Regions from separate parts of the Dactylosporangium sp. NPDC051087 genome, predicted to be linked through region 3. Evidence: riboswitches for the same ligand, from Rfam matches in the RefSeq annotation. Region 3 holds a riboswitch; each other region holds the start of a gene.

Region 1 (5,801 bases), on a different contig from region 3:
CTGATCTCGCGAACAACCACATCCATGCCATCGGTCGGCACGATCCGAGGAGCAAAGGGTTCGATGTAGACCTGCGGGTGAGCACTCGCCCGTTCTGAGATCTGTTCCCGGACTCAAAGCCGCTTCGAATCGATCGAGCCCTACCGTCTCGGCCACGCAGTTGGACCCGTTCGGGCGGTACCCAGTCCGCTGGGTCATACACGCGGACGCCCCGCCCCGGGTGACATAACCTGCTTGCTGGGATTAGCTGAGGATGAATCGGGCGAGGACGTTGGCAATACACCCAATACCTCGCCAGATGAGTCATACGGTGAGCTCGGAGCTGCGATAGGCCGGTCCCATGGGGGTGCGACCCGGTGGATCAACGGACACGACGCCGTTTAGGCCGTATCGGCGTTGACCGCAGATCTCCCGTGCACCGTCGCCCCCGCGGCGGTGCACGCTGCTCCAATCGACCTCCTGCGCGAGCCGTTGCTGGTCGCTGGAGACCGCTGAACGAGCGCCGGCGCATGCAACATCAACCGACACCTGTACCGGCGGGCCGATCGAAGCCGGGCTGCACGGTGACAACAGTGGTGCGCGAGCGCGGTGATCGTTGGTGCGGCACAGTCAACATCCTCGTGAAGGAGAGCAGTGGTCGGGATCTGGGCCGTCTGGGTCCGACGCGAAGCTCGGCCTATGCTCCGCCGTTGATGGCGCCGGTCTTCAGTGAACCCTCCGTGAGGTTCCACCGCTTGATCAGGGCGTCGTATGTGCCGTCATCGAACAGCTCGTACAAGGCGCCCTGTACGGCCTTCGCCATGCTCGGACGGGTTTTGTTGACGGCGATGCCATAGGGGGCCGCCTCGACCTGTCGACCGGAGATGCGCAGGCCGCCGCCGGCGGCGACGTCAGCGACCGCGACCGGATAGTCGTTCATGAATGCATCGGCGCGGCCTGCCTTCACCGCGTCGCGCGGGGTGTTGTTCACGACGACCACCTGCAACGCCCGGCCCACCGGGCAGCCAGCCGCGACGTCCTGCGCCATCTCCTGGTACATCGTGTCGAGCTGCACCGCGAGCCGCAGTCCGCACAGGTCGGTGAGCCCGGCGACGTCGCGGACCCGGTCGCCGACGACGATGGAACTGCCGACGTGCAGGTAGTCCACGAACGTGACGAGTTCCTGACGGGCAGCCTTGTCGGTGATCGACGCCATCGCCAGGTCGATCTTTCGCGCTTGAACGTGATCGAGCAGGTCGCCCCAGTTGGTCTGGCGTAGCTCAAGCCGGAGCCCAAGTCGGGCCGCGACCGCTTGGGCGAGATCGATGTCGAAGCCGGCGGGCTTGCCGTCCTTGAGGAATTCCATCGGCTCGAACACCAGATCGGAGCCGACCACCAAGACTCCGGCCGTGCGAATGTTGTCAGGCACCAGCGCCTGCAACGCAGCCCGGTTGGCGGCAGGAACTTGGTCCTTGCCGGTGCGCTCCAGGGAGGCGCTGCAGGCGGATGCGGACAGCATCAGGGCGACGACAGCAAGTCCCATGAGGCGGCGCACGCCCAGCATGTCGGTCCGCCAGGGCAGAAGTTGAGCGGTTCGCTTCAGGTTGCGCCCACTGCGACCGATGAGGTGACAGCGACAGACGTTCGCGCTGAAAGGGTGTCATTCGGATGAGGATGACGATCCGTCGACAGATTCTCGCCCTGGCCGGCGCGGGCTTCCTACTTGTCGCGGCAACCGGACTGATCGGCTACCAGGGCACCACACGGCTCGGCGACGCCCAGCGCGACCTGCGGGCTGCCGCCGAGGCGTTACAGGCGATCCGGACCGCAGACACGGCAAGAGTCGCGTTCCGCGCCGATGTCCTCGCCGCAGTCGTGACGAAAAACAGCACCGAACGGCAGGCGATGCTGGATCGGCTCGGTTCCGACGTGCGACACCTGCGCATCGGCCTGGCCACCGCCAGCCGCCTCGACCCACACCTGGCCCGGCCGTTGGCGGATCTGGCGGCGACGGTCGATGCGATGATCGCCGCCGGGCAGCGGGTCGTGACACTGGCCAGCCGGTCCGACACCGATCCGCAGCAGACCGGAGTCGCCGCGGCCCGGCCACTGTTCGAAGAGCAGTATGCGGCATTCGAACAGGCGATACCGGGCATCGAGCACCTGATCGCGCAGCGGACCGATGCGGCCGCACGCACAGCCGCAGACACCGAGTCACGGGCCAACCAACTGACCCTTGCCACCGCCACGGCCGCCGCACTGCTGCTCGGCTGCACCGCCGTCCTCCTCGCTCGCCGGATCTCCCGGCGCATCCAATCGTGTGTGCGGGCAGCGCGTGCCGTCGCCGCGAAGGACCTTACGATCGAGCCGGACGTCGGTGGCACCGACGAACTCAGCGAAGTCGGTGCCAGTCTCGCCGAAGTGATCACGACGCTGCGCCGGGCCCTTGCCGAGATCGGCGCCAACGCGACCGCGCTGACGGATGCATCCGGCCGGCTGCTGACCACGAGCCGCAGGCTCGCTGCCGGCGCCGACACCGCCGCTGGGCAGGCGGACAGCGCGACCGGCAGCGTCGAGGCGGTCACTGGACGGCTGACCGGGGCCACGCAGGCCGCGCACGAACTCCGGGTCGCGATCGAGGCGATCCAGACGGCTGTCAGTGATGCAGGCCATGTCGCTGGCGAGGCGGTCGAACTCGCCAGTGCGACGAATCGCACGATCGAGCGCCTCGATCGGTCCAGCAGCGAGGTCGCCGCCGTCCTGAACGTGATCACATCGATTGCTGAGCAGACGAACCTGCTCGCCCTCAATGCGACGATCGAGGCGGCCCGCGCGGGCGAGCACGGCAAAGGCTTCGCGGTCGTCGCCGGTGAGGTGAAAGAACTGTCGCGAGAGACCGCGGGTGCGACGGAGAACATCGGCACAAAAATGACGGTAATGCGCGCCGATACCGGCAGCGCAATCGAGGCCATCACCCGCATTACGTCGGTCATCGGCCGGATCAACGAGATCCAGCGCACCATTTCCCGTGCCGTTGAACTGCAGCTGGCGGCGACGACGTCGATCGGCGACAGCGTCGAGCAGGTCAGCCGGTCTTCCGACGACATCAGTCGGTCGATCTCCGGGGTAGCGGAGGCGACCGCAGGCACGCAACGCGGCGCCGGTAACACCGCGGCCGCCGCTACCGACCTCGCCGACCTCGCCGAACGCCTTTCGGCGCTTGCCGGGGAATTTAGGATCATCACAGCCTGACGCGGCGTCAGGCAGCGATGTGCTACCTGTCCACGACGCCGATCGCTGGCCGGCCTAACCCATTCCCAGGCTCGGCGACAGGAGATGGCCGTGTGGATCTGTGGTTTGCCGCCACATCTGGGCAACGGTTGCGCTGGCAGACCGAAGTCGCCCGGGACGGGTGCTACTTCCACGTAGCGTGGGCGGGAGCCTCGCGATGCGGCGCCCGCCCGCGAATGCGGGTTCGTCAGTCCTTTCGCAGCCCGGCGGCGGCGACGAGTGCCGCAGCGACGCCTCGACCTCGGAGTAGCCGCGGGTCTTCAGGCCGCAATCGGGCTCACCCAGAGCCGCCGGGCGGGGACAGTGGCAACGGCGCGGCGCAGCGCCTCGACGATCTCGGTGTGGGACGGCACACGAGGGGAGTGGACATCCCACACGCCGGGTCCTCCGCCACGGCTGTAGCCGATGGTGGCGAGGTCGTTGAGGATCTCCATTTTCGAGCGAGACGCCTCGATGCTGGTGACGTCGGCGTTGAGGGCGTCGATCGCAGTGATGACGCCGCCGAACTCGGAATAGCATAAGAGGTCCTAACAAAGTCGTACGACGTGTCGGTACGTGATGATGCAGGTCGCGAGGTTGAGGAATGCTTCGTGGATGTCGTCGCGGTGTTCCCAGCGGATGCGGAGTCGTTTCATGCCGTGGTACCAGGCGATGGTCCGTTCGATCACCCACCGGTAGACGCCGAGGCCGGAGCCGTGCGGTGTGCCGCGGCGGGCGATCCGGGGGTGGATGCCTTTGTGGCGCACGAGTCTGCGGTACTTGTCGAAGTCGTAGGCGCGGTCTGCGAACAGTTCGGCCGGTCGGCGGCGTGGCCGGCCTCGACGGCCACGCACCGGCGGCACCGCGTCGATCAGCGGCAGCAGTTCGGTGATGTCGTGGCGGTTGCCGCCGGTCAACGACGCGGCGAGAGGGATGCCGGCGCCCTCGGTCAGGATGTGGTGTTTCGAGCCCGCTCGGGCGCGGTCGACCGGGCTCGGGCCGCTTTTGGGCCACGACGAGCAGCTCGCAGGTGGGAGGAGTCGATGACCGCTCTGGACCAGTCCAGCTTCCCCGCTGCATGCAGCTCGGCCAGGAGGAGTTCATGCAGTTGTTTCCAGACCCCGGCTCAGTTCCACTCCTCGAGGCGTCGCCAGCAGGTCATGCCGGAGCCGAAGCCCAGCTCTTGCGGCAGGAACTCCCATTGGATGCCGGTGTGCAGGACGAACAGGATCCCGGACAGCACCTGCCGGTCAGGAATCCGCTTGCGACCTGGACGTTGTGGGTCGCGGGGTAAGGGTTTGGGCAGTAGCGGTTCGATGCGCTGCCACAGCCCGTCCGGCACGATCCACGGCGGCTGTTCACCACGCCTCACGGCCGAAGATATTAGATCATCCTCCACAAAGGACGGAAGACCCTCGATCAACTTTGTTAGGACCTATGAGTAGCCGGCTCAAGCGGCGGCGGTGAGCGTTCAGGCGCCAACTACTGGCGGTCGCTTCCCAGGCTTGCGCCCAGTGCATTGTTGACGGCTGTCGTTCTCACTTAACGCTGCGGGGCAGTCCGGTCTCACGCCGGTCCCCTTACGCCGCCCCGTCCTTGCGAACGGAGCGAACCAGCACTGCCAGTTATCGTGCGGGTGCCCCAGCGGCATCGGAACCAGTGGACCCACCATGTGGCACCGCGGTTCGTCACCGCGGTTCGTCACCGTGAGGCCGACTATCGGTGTCCCGCCGCGCGGGACGTGCCGTACCGCGAACGACCATGGCCGACATGGCATGGAGGCGGATGCGAGCTGGCCGCAGTCCGTCCTGCGAACCTCGAACGCTGGACGCGTTCTGCCGCCGGTGCCCGTACGGTCCGAGCCGCCCGCCCACCAGCACCTGCGGGCGCCTGCGCTCGGCCAACTTTCGCCAGCCAAGGCGGCGCTCGCCGACGCCGAACTCGACCGAGAGCGCGAAAATGCAACTGCTGTCCCGCATGGTGCTGTGCGCAGGACAGCAGCGCACCCCAGTTCAGAGAGTCGTCGTCGACCTGACCGTGCCGTCACGCCCACCTGAAACGCCGACACCCGGCGCTCGAGGAAGTTCGACAGCTCCTGGACGTCCTGCAGCTCCATGAGCGCGAAAGAGCAACACCAGATGCTGTAGCAGCGTGTCGCCTCCGACACACGTGACCCTCCGTGTCTTCCCGGCCGGCGTCAGCGACGGTGGTGGTTGGCTGTGGTCGAAGTTTCGTTGACCGCGGTGCGATAGCCGCCAACGCGCTTCGATCTGATCAAGGTGCTGTTCCCGGTCTGGCGTCGCACCTGTCCTTGTCGCGATCCGATTTCAACGGTTGACCCGCTTGCACGCTCGGGGCCCTTCCGTGGCCTACTGGGATGGCGAGACGGTTTGGCGGTACGCGCCGAACCCGTCCGCAACGCGACGCCGAACTCAGCCTGTGACGTCACCGGTTCGCGTCAGCGCCATGCACGCATGTAAGCGGGATGCAAGGTTACCGATGGGGTATTCACGTCACCCAACCAGACGTTCATGGACCCGGCTGGCCTGGTA
Region 2 (5,801 bases), on a different contig from region 3:
ACCGGCTACGCCGCCGCCTACGCGCTCGGCGCCGGGCTTCCCCGGCGGGACGCGATCGCCCGGCTGGTCGCGCCGGCCACCGGCTGACCGCGCCGGGAACGCAGAAACGGCGGCGACGGGCGGCACCTTCGCCGCCCGTCGCCGTTGTCGCGGGTGTTACCGCGGGTCGTTGTTGAACTTCGCCGTCGCCCAGAAGTAGCCGAGGACCGCCAGGGCCACGCACCAGCCGACCGCGAGCCAGCCGTTGTAGCCGATCCCGCTGCCCAGCAGCAGCCCGCGGAGGGTCTCGATGGCGGGCGTGAAGGGCTGGAACTTCGCGATCGGCTGGAACCAGCCCGGCATCGCGTCGACCGGCACGAACGCGCTGGACAGCAGCGGCAGCAGGATCATCGGCAGCGCGTTGTTGCTGGCCGCCTCCGCGTTCGGGCTGATCAGGCCCATGCCCACCGCGATCCAGGTCATCGCCGTGGAGAAGAGCACCAGCAGCCCGAACGCCGCCAGCCACTCCAGCGCCGTCGCGTCGGTGGACCGGAAGCCGATCGCCACGCCGACCGCGCCGACCAGGACCACGCTCGCCACCGACTGCAGGACGCTGCCGATGACGTGCCCGACGAGCACCGATCCGCGGTGGATCGCCATGGTACGGAAGCGGGCGATGATGCCCTCGGTCATGTCGTTCGAGACGGAGACCGCGGTGCCGATCACGGTGCTGCCGATGGTCATCAGCAGCAGGCCCGGGACGAGGTACGCGATGTATTTCGACCGGTCCGGCGCGCCGCCGCCGATGCCGGCACTCAACGTGTCGCCGAAGATGTACACGAACAGCAGCAGCAACATGATCGGGGTGAGCAGCAGGTTCAGCGTCAGCGACGGGTAGCGGCGCGCGTGGAGCAGGTTGCGGCGCAGCATCGTGGACGAGTCACGGACGGTCAGGGCGAGCGAGCTCATCGGACAACCTCCATCGGCGTGGTGCTCTTGCGGTCGGCACTTGCGGTCGGGTCGGCGCTTCCGGTCAGGGCGAAGAACACGTCGTCGAGGTCCGGCGTGTGTACGGTCAGCTCGTCGGCCTCGACGCGGACCGAGTCGAGCCGGTCGAGGATCGAGCGCAGGTCCCGCTGGCTGCCGTCGCCGGGGATCTGCAGCGCGAGGGACTCGTCGTCGCGGGCGGCGTCCGGCAGCGCGAGGCCCGCCGCCTTGTAGGCCACCGGGTCGGTGAAGCGCAGCCGCACGTGCCCGCCGGGGACCAGCCGCTTCAGTTGGTCCGCCGTGCCCTCCGCCACGATCTTCCCGTCGTTGAGCACGGCGATCCGGTCGGCGAGCTGGTCGGCCTCCTCCAGGTACTGCGTGGTCAGGAAGACCGTGGCACCGTCGTCGACGAGCTCGCGGATGATCTGCCACATGTTGTGCCGGCTGCGCGGGTCGAGGCCGGTCGTGGGCTCGTCCAGGAAGATCACCCGCGGGTGCCCGACCAGGGTCATCGCCAGGTCGAGCCGCCGCTTCATGCCGCCGGAGTACGTGGAGGCGGGCTTCTTCGCCGCGTCGGTGAGGGCGAAGCGCTCCAGCAGCCCGGCGGCGGCGCGCCGCCCGTCGCGCTTGGACAGGTGGTGCAGGTCGCCCATGAGCAGCATGTTCTCCTCGCCCGTGATCAGGCCGTCGACGGCGGAGAACTGCCCGGTGACGCCGATCGCGGCGCGGACGGCCTGCGGGTCGCGGGCCAGGTCGTGACCGTCGACGTGGATGGCGCCGGAGCCCGGGCCGGGCGAGATGAGCGTGGACAGGATCTTCACGGCGGTGGTCTTGCCGGCGCCGTTCGGGCCGAGCAGGGAGAAGATCGTCCCCGCGGGCACGGCCAGGTCGACGCCGTCGAGCACGACCTTGTCCCCGTACGACTTGCGCAGCCCGGTCGCCGCGATGGCCAGGTTCGTCATGGTGCTGTCCCTTCAGTTGCTGCGGGCGACGATGTCGCCGTGCGCGGTCGTGGCGTGGATGGTGAGCTCGGCGGCGCCGTCGCCGTTCTTCAGCGCGTTGTGGATGCGGCCGTGGCCGGTGCCGGCGTCCAGCGAGGCGGAGACGCCGGTGGCGGCGCCGACGGTCACGTCGCCGGCCTGGGTGCGCAGCACGAGGTTGCCGCGCACCGCCTCGGCGACGGTGATGTCGCCCTTGGCGGTGCTGATCTCCGACGAGCCGTTGACCCGGCCGACGACGACGTCGGCGGCGAGGACGGTGAGGTGGACGCTGTCGGCCTCGTCGACCTTGACCGCGCCGTGCGCCCCGTCGAAGGCGACGTCGCCGAAGCGGCCGACGGCCCGGAACTCGGCGCTGGCCGCCTTCACGGTCAGCTGGGAGCCGGCGGGCAGCTGCACGGTCACGTCGACGGAGCCCGAACTGCCGAGCAGCTGGTGCCGCACCCCGGCGTCGGCCGCGATCCGCAGGACGCCGCCGGCGTATTCGACCGTGGTCTGCTCCGCCACCTTCACGTCGCGGCTCTTCGCGGCGTCGGCCGGCCGGACCTGGACGGTCGTGTCGGCCCGGTCACCGGCGATGAACTGGACGCGGCCCGCGGGGATGTCGAGCACCGCGGAGATCGGGTCGGGGGTCTCGAAGGTCTGCATCGTGCTCTCCTCTGTCCGTTCGGCTTGGTGAGAGCACTGTCGCGAGCGCCACTGACAGCGGGCTGACAGCGCGCAGACACGCCGTCCCGCCCGTGTCAGTGAGCTGTTGGCATCGCCACAGCACGGCCGCCGGGATTGACGGCACCGCATCGCCGGGGACAGACTGTCGGTCACAACTACATAGCCGTGTGTTGATGGGGGAAGTCCGGTTGAAGTCCGGCGCTGGCCCGCAACGGTAGGCGGTGAGCGATGTCTGCTCGCCGCGAGCCCGAATACCTGTCCGACACGCGTCGTCTCTTGCACCTCCCTACCCGTCGTGGCCCACGGGTCGGAGCCACCGGGCATGCCCGGTTTCTCTCGACTGCCAGGGCCGGAGAGGCACCGCCCGATGGCAGTCCCCCGGCACCGCGCCCGCACCCTCCTCACGAGGGTGCTCGCCGCGCTCGCCCTGTCCAGCGTCCTGACCGTCACGGCCGTCGCACCGGCCGCCCTGCCGGTCACAGCTGCACCACCCACCGTCAACCGGTCCGACGCCGCCGCCGGGTGGCTGGCCCACCGGCTCGTCGACGGCGAACGCTTCGAGGTCGTCTTCGACGGCGTCGCCTACCCCGACCAGGGCCTCACCATCGACGCGATCCTCGCGTCCGCCGCCGCGAAGGTCGCCGGCGCGAACGCCGCCAAGGCGACGGCGTGGCTGGCCCGGCCGGAGATCCTCACCGGCTACATCGGGGACGGCACCGAGGCGTACGCGGGCGCGACCGCCAAGCTCGCCCTCGCCGCGCAGGTCCGCGGCGCCGACCCGGCCGCGTTCGGCGGCGTCGACCTGATCGCCCGGCTGCGCGGGCTGCAGGCGCCATCGGGCCGCTTCACCGACCGGTCGGCCTTCGGCGACTACAGCAACCAGCTCACCCAGGCGTTCTCGCTGCTCGCCCTGGACCGCACCCCGGCCGGGGCGCCCACGTCCGGCGGCACGTACCTCGCCGGCACCCGCTGCGCCGACGGCGGCTACCCGCTCTACTACGACCAGCCGGCGTGCATCAGCGACGTCGACGCGACCGCGTTCGCCGTGCAGGCGCTGCTCGCCGTCGGCCGTCCCGCCGACGCGGCGCCGGCGGTCGCGTGGCTGGTCTCGGCGCAGGCCGCCGACGGTTCGTTCGCCGACTCCGCCGGCACGGCGAACGCCAACAGCACCGGTCTGGCGGCACAGGCCCTGGCCGTCGCGGGACGGCCGGTCGCCTGGCTGAAGGCCCGCGGCTTCCTGCTCAGCCTGCAGGTCCGCTGCGGCGCGGACCGGGGCGCCATCGCCTACGCCGCCGGCGGGTTCGACCCGGCGACCGCGGTCCGGTCGACCGCGCAGGCGGTGCCCGGCCTGACCGGCTCGGGCCTGGCGACGCTCACCGCACGCGGATCCCGCGCCGCCGCACCGATCCTGGTGTGCCCGTGAACACGACGCCCGGCATGCCCGTGAACACCAGGCGCCACACACCCGCGCACACCGCCGCACGCGTTCCCCTGAACACCGGACCCCGCATGCCCCTGAACACCGGCGTGCCCCTGACCACCCGACCCGGCACACCCGTGCACACCGTCCACAGTGGAGGAATCATGCGCCGGTTGCCGGCCGCTCTGTTCGCCGCGCTCGCCGTCACCGCGACGTTCGTCCTCGCCGATCCGGCACCGCGGGCGGCGCACGCGGCCGCCTGCGCGCCCGGCGCCGGGGTGAGCGTCGTGGTCGACTTCGGCCCGCTCGGCGGCGGGGTCGTGGTCGGCTGCAAGCTCGGCGACCCGCCGACCGGGCTGGCCGCGCTGACCGGCGCCGGGTTCACCGTCACCGGCACGCAGCGCTGGGGCCTGGCGTTCGTGTGCAGGATCAACGGCCAGCCGACCGCGGCGTCCGACCCGTGCGTCAACACCCCGCCCACGTCGGCGTACTGGTCGTACTGGCACGCCACGCCCGGCGGCGCATGGACGTACAGCAGCGCCGGCGCCTCCTCGTTCAACCCGGCGATCGGCACCGTCGAGGGCTGGCGCTTCGGCTCCGGTCAGGCACCGTCGATCACCGCCCCCTGAGCCATCCGGCACCGGAGGCGGTGCCCCGCGGCACCGCCTCCGTCGGCTTCGAGCCTCCGTCAGCTCTGAGCCTCCGCCAGCTTTGAGCCTCCGCCAGCTTTGAGCCTCCGCCAGCTTTGAAAGGCCCCTCATGCGCCCGCACCGCAGCGCCGCCGCCGCTCTCGCCGCCACCGTCCTCGGCGGCGTGATCGCGGCCACCGCCGTCGCCGCCCCGAGCCCCGCGCAGCAGACCGCCGGCCGGGACGCCGCCACGTGGCTCACCACCCAGTTCGAGGACGGGGTGCTCACCAACTTCGGGCTGCCCGACATCGGCCTGACCGTCGACGCGCTCCTCGCCCTGCGCGCCACCGGCGTCGCCCCGGCCACCGCCGCCGCCGTCGCCGACAAGGTCGCCGCGAACGCCGCGACGTTCAGCTACTACGAGCTCGACTACGACGAGGACGGCGACGACGACCGGATCACCGACGCCGGCTCCACGGCGAAGCTGCTCCTCGCCGCCACCGCCGCCGGCCGCGACCCGAGACACTTCGGCGGCCTCGACCTCGACGCCATGACCCGCGGCCTGATCGCGGCGGACGGCCCGCACAAGGGCAGGGTCCGCGACACCACGCCCGAGGTCTACGGCGGCGACGCCAGCAACACCTTCGACCAGTCCCTGGCGGTGCTCGGTCTGGGCCGCACCGGTGGCGTACCGGCTGACGTCGCCGCCTACCTGATCCGGCAGCAGTGCCCGGCCGGCGGCTTCCGCCTCAACCCCGACCCGACCGGCGCCGCCTGCGCCGCCGACGACGCCCCCGACGTCGACACGACCGCGATGGCCGTGCAGGCGCTGCTCGCCACCGGCTCCTCACCCGGGGCCCTCGCGGCGGCCGCGCAGGGCACCGCGTGGCTGAAGGCCAGGCAGGGCGCGGACGGATCGTTCGTCAACGGGCCGCAGCGGCCGGACCCGAACCTGCCCGCCGTCGCCAACAGCAACAGCACCGGCCTCGCCGGGCAGGCCCTCGCCGCCGCCGGCGCCACCGCCGAGGCGGACAGGGCCGCCGCCTGGGTCGCGAAGCTGCAGCTGACCGGCGGCGCCGACCGGGGCGCCGTCGCCTACTCGGCCGAGGCGTCCGCCAC
Region 3 (5,801 bases):
TCAGCGTCGGACACCAGGGTCAGACTCGATTCGTCGACTGCACCTTCCGGCGCACCAGGTTTCCGCTGGGCAACACGTATCTCGGTGACGTGCGCTTCGAGGGCTGCCTGTTCGACCATGCCCGCATCCGCGAGCTTGACACCGAATGCGCCGAATTTGTCGATTGTGTGTTCCGTGGCCGGATTTGGCACACCGTCTTCTGCGGCGCTCCAGGCGGCGGGTGGACCGGACCGCCGGGCCGGGTGAACAATGAGTGGCGCGGCAATGACTTCTCCGGCGCCGAGCTCGTCGACGTCGACTTCCGCGACATCGACCTCGGCGCGCAGCGCTGGCCCGCCGACGGCGACGAATACGCGTTGATCGACCGGGTCGACGAGCGCGCGGCGGAGGTCACCGCCGCGATCCGCGACGCTCCCGCCGGCACCTGGCCCGACCCGCTGCTCGCCGCGCAGGCGGTCGACTTCGTGTGCACCGGCCGGCCGCGCGACCCGAAGGGCTTCGTGCTGATCCGCCGCCGGGAGCTCGGGCACCGGCTGCCGCCGCAGGTGCGGGACCGGCTCTGGGCGCTCCTGGTGACGGCCTACGGCGACGGCCAGGGGTAGGTGACCGGCTACACCGACGACCAGGAGTAGAGCGCCCGCCCCTCGGCGACGGCCGACCGGGCCAGTCCCGCGAGGGCGATGAGCCGCTCCGCCTCCCAGTCCTCCAGCAGATACTCGTCCGCGTAGTCGCGGATCTGCCCGTCGCCGATCCTGGCGAGGGTGTCGACGAGCTCCGCGTTGATCCTGGCCGTCCACGGCCCCAGATACTCCGGGTCGGGGATGCCGCCGAGCGGCTCGTCCTTGCCGAACTCGCTCGGGTCCCGGCCGTCGATCTCCGCGGCGAACTCCTCGACCTCGAGTATCCAGCCCTTGCAGTCGACGAACGGCCAGTCGTTGCCGGCGGGGCCGACGTCGAGATCCAGCGCGGCGAGCTCCGGCGCGGTGGCGGCGAAGTAGTCCATCATGACGCCCACACCGCTGACACTAGCGTGATCGCGGGTCCCTGGCAGCGCTCGTCCATCGATGCCGGACCTCACCGGCGCACGCAGGGCAGGCATCGGCTGCTATACATTCCCGCGTGAACCGACGGCATGTGGGGCTTCTCGTCCGGATCGTCCTGGCAGTGGTGTTCCTGCTGGCCGGATGGCAGATGGTCGAGCACGGCAGCAGCACGGCGGCGCAGCGGCAGCAGGAGTCCGCGCAGCGCATCGCGGACTACTCGCCGACCTGCGACGGCAAGACGATGCGGCGCGGCGACACATGCCTGGTCTTCGGCGGCAGCGGCGACGAGGGCGGCTCCTACCAGCACATGATCGACCGGTTCGCGGCGCGGAACTCGCCGGAGAGGATCGCCGACGCGGACCGGTCGTGGCGGCTCACCGGCAACCTGGCCCTGCTCGTCGGCACGCTGTCGCTGCTGTTCTTCGTCCTGAGCCTGGTCGAGGTGGTCCGGTTCGGCGCCGGCGAGCCGCAGCAGGTGATCACGCCGTACCAGACGCGCCTGTTCTTCCTGGTCGTCGGCGGCGTGGTGGCCACCGTCGCGTGGCTGCGCAACGTCACCGGCGACGGCGGCACGGGCTCCCGGATCCTCGGCGGCGCGGGCACTCTGTTCGCCCTGATCGCGGCCGCCGCGCTGGTGTCGTCGTTCCGGGCCCGGACCGGGCGGAAACGCTGGGCGAAGCGGCGCGGCCACACGTACGAGCGGATCAACCCGACGCTGATAGAGCGTCTCGGCTGGCCCGGCGCGCAGCCGTTCGCGGGCGGGGTCGTCACCGGCTCGCACCGCGGCCGGGCGTTCATGGTCTTCGACTACGCGCAGAAGGACGACCGGCACACCGGGCTGCTGGTCGGCCTGCCGGAGGAGGTACCGAACCTGTCGGTGGAGGCCAAGGGCAAGGAGGGCGCCAGGCTGCTCGGCGGCACCGCGCAGCACTGGGTGGACCTGGCGCCGCAGGTGGTCGCGGCCGCCGACCGGCACTACCCGTGGGCGTTCACCGCGAGCGGCGGCACCATCTGGGCGAAGTACGACGGGCTGCTCAGCCCCGGCGGCAAGGACCTCGACCGGCGGCTCGACGGCCTGCACAAGGTCGGCACCGACCTCGCCGCCCTGCCGCCCGCGAGAAGTTGATCACCTTCGCCTTTCGCCGGACCCCCGCTGATCAGCACCGGAGGGGTCCGTCGGGGGTCGCTTCGATTGACACACCGGTACGCCGTCCGTACCGTCCGAAACGAAACGTGACAGTGAACGGAAGCCGGTGCAAGCCCGGCACGGTCGCGCCGCTGTAACCACGCACCCGTGGGAGTCAGACCCGGCCACTGTCACGACAACGCTCGATGGGACGCGAAATCCCGCAGGAGGCTGCACAGATGGCATCGATCTCGGCTCTTCCCACCCCGGCCGCCGCACCGGCCCCGATCCCGCTGCGGCAGATCCTGCCGTGGGCGACGTTCGGCGTCGTGCTCGCCGTCGTCCTGCTCTACTTCGTCGGCGCCGAGCAGGGCATCACCTCGGTCATCGCCGGTGAGACCGTGCACGAGTTCGTCCACGACGGGCGGCACCTGCTCGGCTTCCCCTGCCACTGAGACGGGGAGCCGACATGCTCAACGCCCGCACCCTTCTGGTTCGCGGGATGATCGCCGGTGCCGTCGCCGGGGTCGCCGCGTTCCTGTTCGCCTATCTGTTCGGCGAGGGCCCGATCAACGACGCGATCGCGTTCGAGGAGGCCCAGGCGGCGCAGCTGCCCGCCGGTGAGCACGAGCACGAGCTCGTCAGCCGCGGTGTGCAGAGCACCGTCGGTCTCGCCACCGCCTCCGTCGTCTACGGGGTGGCACTCGGCGGTCTGTTCGCCATCGCCGTCGCGATCACCCTCGGCCGGATCGGGCGGATCAGCGCCCGGGCCACCGCCGGGCTGGTCGCCCTCGCCGGGTTCGTCGGGGTGGCGCTCGTGCCGTTCCTGAAGTACCCGGCCAACCCGCCGGCCACCGGCAACCCGGACACGCTGCAGCAGCGCACCGGGCTGTTCTTCCTGATGATCGTCATCGGGGTCGCGACCGTGATCGGCGTCGCCGTCGTGACCCGGTCGCTGCAGGCCCGCTACGGCACCTGGAACGCGGCGACGGCCGCGGTCATCGGTGGCGTGGTCGTCGTCGGTGTCGCGATCGCGCTGCTGCCGGCGGTCAACGAGGTGCCGGACGGGTTCGCCCCGATCCTGCTGTGGAAGTTCCGCCTCGCCTCGCTGGGCACCCAGGCGGTCAACTGGGCCACCCTCGGCCTGCTGTTCGGGTATCTCACCGAGCGCAGCCAGCGCGCGGCGAACGCGGTCGCCGCGCAGCCGGTCGCCGTCTGATCCACCGGTTCTCCACTGACGGCGGGGCCATCGGCTCCGCCGTCACGTGCGGGTGCGGGGTTTCTCTCCCTGCGGCCCGAACAGGTGCAGGATCTCCACCGCCTGCTCCCCCGCCGGACCGAACCAGTGCGACACGCTCGTCTCGGACTCCGCCACCTCGTGGCGTTCCCTGCTGCTCGGCGTCGGGGTCGGCTTCGCCAACGCGCCGATCACGAACACGGCGGTGGCCGGGCTGCCCGGGCCGGGGTCGCGGGCGGCATCACGTCGACCGCCCGGCAGCTCGGCGCGGCCCTCGGGATGGCCGTCGCCGGTGGTCTCGTCGCGGGGCCGCCCCCGTGCGCCACGCCGCGGCGTCGCGGCCCGGCTGGGTCCTCGTCGCCGCGTGCGGCCTGCTGCTGCTCGCCGTCGCCCGGGTGTCACCGGCCTCCCGGGCGCTGCCGGCGGGTTGACCGAGGCGCTCAGTGCACCCGGGCGGGGTCGACGTCGCGCTGGGTGGCGCAGGCGGTGCACTGGACGGTGTGCTTGACCTGCAGCGGGATCAGCGGGATGAAGAACAACGAGAGTTTGAGAGTCCGCTTGTACAGCGGGTGCGCCACCGTGTTGCCGCAGTGCGGGCAGCGCAGGGTCAGCGTGCGCAGGTGCTTCACCCGCCAGCCCCAGCCGAAGATCACCACGCGGCCATCGTAGCGGCCCGCCGCCTACCCCTGCCGGGCGCGGCGTTCCGAGGCGTGCACGAGGACCGAGCACCACATCCGGTACGGCCGCCAGGCGTCGGTCACCCGGGCGATGTCGGTGGCCGAGGGGGTGGCCGGCAGGCTGTACAGGCGGCGCATCCCCGACATCGTGAGCTCGTCGCCCGGCAGCGAGTCCACGAGCCCCGCACCGCGCATCACGATCGCGGTGGCGAAGAAGTCGCCGACACCGCGCAGCCGGCGCACGTCGGCGAGCGCCTCCTCGACCGGCAGCCGCCGCAGCCGGGCGCGGTCCAGCCGGCCTTCGAGGGCCGCCTCCGCGATGCCGTGCAGGCGGCGCACCTTCTCGTCATTTACGCCCGGGATGTCGGTGATGCGCAGCAGCTGCTGCGGCGAGGGGAACGCGTGCGCGGTGACGCCGCCGATCTCGAACGCCTCGCCGTGGTCGCGGGCCATCCGCTGGCGGATCGCCCGGCCCTGCTCGACGCGCATCCGGTGGGCGATGATGAAGGCGCAGGCGGCCTCGTACGGCGAGTGGAACAACACCGGCCGCAGGTGCGCGTGCCGCCGCTGCAGCTCGCCCAGGACCGGGTCACGCTCGCCGACCTGCGCGTATCCACTGCCGTCGACGTCGAGCGACAGCACCGCCAGGGCCTGCTGCCACGCGTCCTGCGGGCCCTGCCCGGTGACGGTGTCCGGCGCCGTCTGCCGCAGCAGCACGGCGGCGGAGTGGGTCCAGCCCTCGACGGGGAACGCCATGACGATCGTGCGGTCGTCGCCGACCGGCCGCGTCCAGCCACCGAAGTACTCGTTCTGCCTGGCCATGTCGTACGGGCCGGTGATGTGTGCCTGCATGCCCCGCAGCATGCGCCGTTGAACAAGACACCTGTTGTCATGTTTCGCGGATACTCTCGACGGGTGCGCGCCGACCGCCTGTTGTCCCTGGTCCTGCTCCTGCAGGCCCGCGATGTCGCCACGGCGCCGGACCTGGCCGCCCGGCTCGGGGTGTCGGTGCGCACCGTCATGCGCGACGTCGAGGCGCTCAGTTCCGCCGGGATCCCGGTGTACACCGCCCAGGGGCGAGGCGGAGGGATCCGCCTGCTCGACACGTACCGCTCCGGCCTGGCCAACCTCAGCCGGGCGGAAGGCGCGGGCCTGGCCGTCGGGCAGTCCCGCCTCGCCGGCGAGCTCGGCCTCGGCGACGCCCTCGACACCGCCATCGAGAAGATCATCGGCGCCGGCGGTCAAGCGTTGCGTGGCGGCCTGGCCCAGGGCCGCCGGCACGTCATCGTCGACGTCGACCCATGGATGCGCTCCGGCGAGCCCGTCCCCCTGCTCCCGCAGATCCACGACGCCCTGCTGCGCGGCGTCCACCTGTCGCTGGACTACCAGGACAGCGACGGCACCCGCTCGCAGCGCACGGTCGCACCCGCCGGCCTCGTGGCGAAGGCCGGGATCTGGTATCTGATCACGTCGGAGCCCGCCCTGGTACGGGTGTCGCGCGTGCACTCCTGCACGGCCCTGCCGTCACCGGCGGTCCTGCCGGCCGGCTTCGACCTGGACACGGCCTGGGCAACCCTGCGGGACAAGGTGCAGGAGCGGCCGCGCCCACTGCCCGTCGTCGCGGCGGCGGCGCCGGACTCGGTCGCCATGGTCCGCCGGCTGCTCGCCCGCCACCTGGACCCGGCCGACGACGGCCACACCACGGTCGTGCGGCTCGC

Evidence for each region. A riboswitch is a leader RNA that binds a small molecule or an ion and turns the genes downstream of it on or off. The one in region 3 is predicted to bind cobalamin.
Region 1: it holds a riboswitch for cobalamin, as region 3 does, so the genes downstream of both, ACZ6TV_RS48575 (IS5 family transposase) here and ACZ6TV_RS16800 (CbtB domain-containing protein) in region 3, are expected to answer to the same signal.
Region 2: it holds a riboswitch for cobalamin, as region 3 does, so the genes downstream of both, ACZ6TV_RS36950 (prenyltransferase/squalene oxidase repeat-containing protein) here and ACZ6TV_RS16800 (CbtB domain-containing protein) in region 3, are expected to answer to the same signal.

Annotation. Positions count from the first base shown of each region.
Region 1 is NZ_JBVJIJ010000041.1:5,912-11,712, forward strand. It holds gene ACZ6TV_RS48560 (transporter substrate-binding domain-containing protein) at 677-1,543, opposite strand; gene ACZ6TV_RS48565 (methyl-accepting chemotaxis protein) at 1,648-3,231, shown strand; gene ACZ6TV_RS48570 (hypothetical protein) at 3,531-3,764, opposite strand; partial or broken gene ACZ6TV_RS48575 (IS5 family transposase) at 3,798-4,594, opposite strand; cobalamin riboswitch at 4,695-4,881, opposite strand; gene ACZ6TV_RS48580 (hypothetical protein) at 5,763-5,801, opposite strand, start outside.
Region 2 is NZ_JBVJIJ010000022.1:146,902-152,702, reverse strand. It holds gene ACZ6TV_RS36970 (AfsR/SARP family transcriptional regulator) at 1-87, shown strand, start outside; gene ACZ6TV_RS36965 (ABC transporter permease) at 157-948, opposite strand; gene ACZ6TV_RS36960 (ATP-binding cassette domain-containing protein) at 945-1,928, opposite strand; gene ACZ6TV_RS36955 (DUF4097 family beta strand repeat-containing protein) at 1,941-2,612, opposite strand; cobalamin riboswitch at 2,763-2,911, shown strand; gene ACZ6TV_RS36950 (prenyltransferase/squalene oxidase repeat-containing protein) at 3,001-4,056, shown strand; gene ACZ6TV_RS36945 (hypothetical protein) at 4,218-4,682, shown strand; gene ACZ6TV_RS36940 (prenyltransferase/squalene oxidase repeat-containing protein) at 4,813-5,801, shown strand, end outside.
Region 3 is NZ_JBVJIJ010000008.1:71,175-76,975, reverse strand. It holds gene ACZ6TV_RS16815 (hypothetical protein) at 1-602, shown strand, start outside; gene ACZ6TV_RS16810 (hypothetical protein) at 611-1,015, opposite strand; gene ACZ6TV_RS16805 (hypothetical protein) at 1,120-2,169, shown strand; cobalamin riboswitch at 2,228-2,373, shown strand; gene ACZ6TV_RS16800 (CbtB domain-containing protein) at 2,409-2,624, shown strand; gene ACZ6TV_RS16795 (CbtA family protein) at 2,639-3,388, shown strand; gene ACZ6TV_RS16790 (hypothetical protein) at 3,431-3,601, opposite strand; gene ACZ6TV_RS16785 (zinc-ribbon domain-containing protein) at 3,847-4,062, opposite strand; gene ACZ6TV_RS16780 (DNA-3-methyladenine glycosylase family protein) at 4,087-4,935, opposite strand; gene ACZ6TV_RS16775 (helix-turn-helix transcriptional regulator) at 4,999-5,801, shown strand, end outside.